Regions from separate parts of the Microbulbifer sp. VAAF005 genome, predicted to be linked through region 1. Evidence: predicted binding sites of a transcription regulator. Region 1 holds the regulator's gene; the other holds the start of a gene.
What was found. The regulator LexA, encoded in region 1, represses DNA repair genes until DNA is damaged. The targets are predictions, from matches to a motif close to ACTGTNTNTANANACAGT.
Positions count from the first base shown of each region.

Region 2: a site for LexA is predicted at 1,071-1,088, ahead of imuA (translesion DNA synthesis-associated protein ImuA). Genes of this name have one in related genera too.

Region 1 covers NZ_CP120233.1:5,266,040-5,268,241, reverse strand. Annotated here, with positions in the region: gene P0078_RS23725 (LOG family protein) at 1-429, opposite strand, end outside; gene lexA (transcriptional repressor LexA) at 590-1,195, shown strand; gene P0078_RS23715 (hypothetical protein) at 1,259-1,516, opposite strand; gene P0078_RS23710 (DUF6586 family protein) at 1,871-2,202, opposite strand, start outside.
Region 2 covers NZ_CP120233.1:1,750,555-1,752,756, forward strand. Annotated here, with positions in the region: gene P0078_RS07750 (BaiN/RdsA family NAD(P)/FAD-dependent oxidoreductase) at 1-329, opposite strand, end outside; gene dcd (dCTP deaminase) at 363-932, opposite strand; gene imuA (translesion DNA synthesis-associated protein ImuA) at 1,138-1,845, shown strand; gene P0078_RS07765 (Y-family DNA polymerase) at 1,867-2,202, shown strand, end outside.

The DNA of each region.
Region 1 (2,202 bases):
TTCAAACAGCTCATCCAACGTGCCGTAGCCACCGGGAAGTCCAACGAATCCAAGTGCGTGTTTTACAAACATAAATTTCCGTACAAAAAAGTATCGGAAGTTCAAACTGATGTCCTGATATGGATTTGCCGCCTGCTCAAAAGGCAGCTCTATGTTTAACCCAATTGATGCGCCGGGCTGCCCGAAAGCCCCTCGGTTACAAGCCTCCATCAGCCCCGGCCCACCACCGGTAATCACGGGGATCCCTTCAGCCGCGAGCAACTCTCCCAACTTTACCCCCTGCTGATATTCAGGACTGTCCTCTGTAAATCTCGCCCCTCCAAACACTGTCACTGCACCACCTAACGCTATCAGCCGCTCTATCCCATCTACCAATTCAGACTGAATACGAAGCACTCTCCAGGCTTCCGGCATTTTTGCATCCAACATTATTTTTCCCTCTTTGTCAGTTCCTTCAACGCTTTCTTCTCTCCTTGCTTTCTCCATCAATGTAGCAGCTCACAAAGACTAAAACCTGAGGATTGCGCGAACAATAAATCTGTATATAATTCCAGCAACTGTATATAAATACAGAAAACTAGGTAAATCTATGACCAATCTCACCGCTCGTCAGTCCCAGGTTCTCGACCTGATCAAGTCCTACCTGGATGAAACAGGCTACCCGCCAACGCGGGCAGAAATTGCCCAGGAGCTCGGCTTCCGCTCGCCCAATGCCGCCGAGGAACACCTGAAAGCACTCGCCAGAAAAGGCGCCATTGAGATGGTTGCCGGCGCTTCCCGAGGCATTCGAATTCCGGATCACCAATCCGGCTTGCCGATTGTGGGTAGAGTAGCTGCGGGGAATCCCATACTCGCCAGCGAACATATTGAGGATTACTGCGACTTGCCCGCGAGCTTCTTCCATCCCCCCGCAGATTATTTGTTGAGGGTGCATGGTATGAGTATGCGAGATGCGGGCATTCTCGATGGAGACTTGCTGGCAGTGCAAAAGACCGAGCAAGTGCGCAATGGCCAAATCGTCGTTGCCCGTATCGATGACGAAGTCACAGTGAAACGCTTTCGCCGCAAGGGAAATCAGGCAACCGTTCAGTTGCTACCTGAAAATAATGACTTTGAGTTAATTCAAGTCGATATGAGAGATAAGAACTTTGTGATTGAGGGATTAGCCGTAGGGGTTATTCGCCAAACGCCTTAAGCCCCTAAAAACGACAACAGCGGCCATTGGCCGCTGTTGATAAGACTCGAACTAACGCTGATGTTAGTGAATAGTATGATTTACCGGCATTAAATCGTCTTCTTCCTCGAAGTAACCAGCCTCAAGATCGTCTAGATTTTGTACGGCTTCAATGCCCGCTTCCAACATAGCCCTTGCCACAGCAACCTTGTTCTTGCGCAGAAACTGAAGGCTTTCTGCAGAAAAAGAAATGCTTACCAAAGGGTCCTCTTTATGGCCAGCACGACGCAAAGCTACATCGCCATTAGCCAGCTCGATTATTTCAAAAGTTTCGGAGGACATTCGCTTTTCCTTCACGGCACAACAGTTTGCGCCCAGTGTACCACAGGCTTGCGATAAGTTTCATTCATCCAATTTGAGGGCTTCTGGCTCCTGACTTTCGAGGCAGTCTATTACCAGTACGCTATATCAAAGAATTACCTAAACCACTCAAGAGATCACAAGAGAAGAGTGAATTGCTTTGCACGTTGCACCAGCTGCGGGTTATGTCGAGTGGGCCACAACTATTCTATTGTGACTCACTCAAAGGACAGCGGACTTTCCCGCAGAGGTGCGCCTAATATCAACAACCTTCAAAATTCGCAGGAACATTACGAACCTATTCAGAAGTTCACCGAGGTCGAGTAAGCGTATTAGTTAACACTCATCCAAGTGAGCGCGCTGCCTTACCACCAATTCATTCAGCGAGCGATGCCACTGAAGCAACAACTCTTTGGACAAAGGTGCAAACTCAGGCTTGGCAACTTCGTTGTGTAGCGGGATTAAATTAACCTGTTGCTGTTTTTCATCAGCACCCACAGATATTTTCTGCTGCTCTTCCCAGGCGTAAAGCATATGGGATAACCAACTCTGCGGGTCGCCGACCAGGCCGGACAGCTCATTGGCCTCTGCACTAGCCCTACCCTGAACGCCCAGCGCATCAATGATCAACTGCGGAGACTCCGGTTCAAACCCCAGCTGAAGCTGGG
Region 2 (2,202 bases), 1.9 Mb from region 1:
AGCTGACCGAGGGTTTTCTCGTGGTAGGCAACCCCGTGCTTTTCCACCAATGCAATAAAGTCCCACTGGCTATAGCGAGCCAAGGCGGACTTACAGAAATGGGGGTTGTTACTGTAGAAGTTCTCTGCACTGGTGTAGAGATTGGTAAAGTTGCAGCGGCCACCACCAGACATCAGGATTTTCTTTCCGACTTTGTTGGCGTGGTCCAGGACCAACACGTTGCGCCCGCGCTGGCCCGCTGTAGCCGCGCACATTAGTCCAGCTGCCCCAGCACCAATGACCAATACATCGACGCTTTCAGGTAGCTGGCTGGTAGAAACCTCTGTCATAGGTAGGAAATAGTACTGCAGTAAGACCGGTGATCAGGTGCGAGGCAAGGTAACGCCGCGCTGGCCCTGGTATTTGCCACCACGATCGGCATAGGACACATCACAAACCTCATCGGATTCGAAGAACAGCATCTGTGCCACACCCTCGTTGGCATAGATCTTCGCGGGCAAGTTAGTGGTATTGGAGAACTCCAAAGTCACATGACCTTCCCACTCCGGCTCCAGTGGCGTCACATTGACGATAATACCGCAACGGGCATAAGTGGATTTACCCAGGCAAACCGTCAATACAGAGCGCGGGATGCGGAAATACTCCACTGTACGCGCCAGGGCAAAGGAGTTTGGCGGAATAATGCAGTGGTCGCCTTCAACATCCACAAAGCTGTTTTCATCGAAGGTCTTGGGGTCAACTGTCGCTGAGTGAACATTGGTAAAAATCTTAAATTCACGAGCACAGCGAACATCGTAGCCATAGCTGGAGGTGCCATAGGAGATGAGTCGATCGCCATTATCGTTATGACGCACCTGACCGGCCTCAAAAGGCTCAATCATACCGTGCTGCTCTGCCATGCGGCGAATCCACTTGTCGGACTTGATACTCACTCCGTCCCCCTGAATAGAATAATTAGTGCTCATTTAAAGAGGCGGAATCATAGCCGGTTTAGGCTGTGCAAAAAAGTGCCTATCCAATGAATTCTCACTTGTTGCCACTGGATATATACTGTATAAATTAACAGTATCGCTGTATACACATACAGTTTAAGGCAAAGGTATTGGCCAGATCGGGCTAAAATTCAGTGGTGGAATCGTGGGCAGCGCAGAAAACTTCATAGAAAACAATCAGTTAGACCGCCAGGCAAAACACCAGAAACTGGCACAGCTACTCACCAGAGCCGATATCTGGCAAGCAGCGAATGAGCCCCGACGGCAGCAAAACGGCATCGCCAGTGGTTTTCCAAGCCTCGATGCCCTCCTTGCGAACCACGGCTGGCCAAGAGGGGCCACTACTGAGCTACTTATGGACCAGATGGGTATCGGTGAACTCACCCTATTACTTCCGGCCCTGGCAGATCTCACTCAGAGGGGGCAAATGGTCATAATGGTCAATCCACCCCATATCCCCTATGCGCCCTCATTAGCCAACAGTGGTATCCGCCTTGAGAACCTGCTGATGCTGCACCCCCGAGGCCCCAAGGATACTCTCTGGGCGATCGAGCAATCCCTACAATCCGGAAGCTGTGGTGCCTTACTCAGCTGGCAGGGGCGGCAATCCCTGAACCATAAAGATCTTCGTCGCCTGCAGCTCGCTGCCCGCAATGGGGACTGTCTGCACTTCCACTTTCGCCCTCAGTGTGAATCAGCAAACCCCTCACCCGCGAGCTTGCGCCTACAGCTCACTCCCAGGGAAGGAGAGCTGGCACTAAGGCTTTCAAAGCAATTGGGCGGAAATTCAGGCCAAAACCTCTATTTGGCAAGAGCAGCAAAACTGGTCCGACAGGACCAACCAATGCACTGAACGGTTTCAAGGGGTAGCTCCATGCTATGGCTTTGTATTCAATTCCCCAGGCTTCCGTTAGAGGTTCTGACCCGCGCTCAGCAACAAGGAGAAGAGGCTCTACCCCAAGTTGTGGTTGAAAAACAGTTGGTGATTGATAGAAACCCAGCGGCATCCCAATGCGGTGTTGAGACCGGACTCAGTATTGCCACTGCGTCTGCTCTCTGTGCAGACTTACAGCTGCTACAACGCGATTCCCAGCGGGAACAACAAGAGTTACAGCAACTGGCCCAGTGGGCATACAGCTTTACACCACTTGTATCACCTCAGTCCGCAGGGCCTTTGAGCAATGGAGAGAGCACTCCCGCCCACCTATAC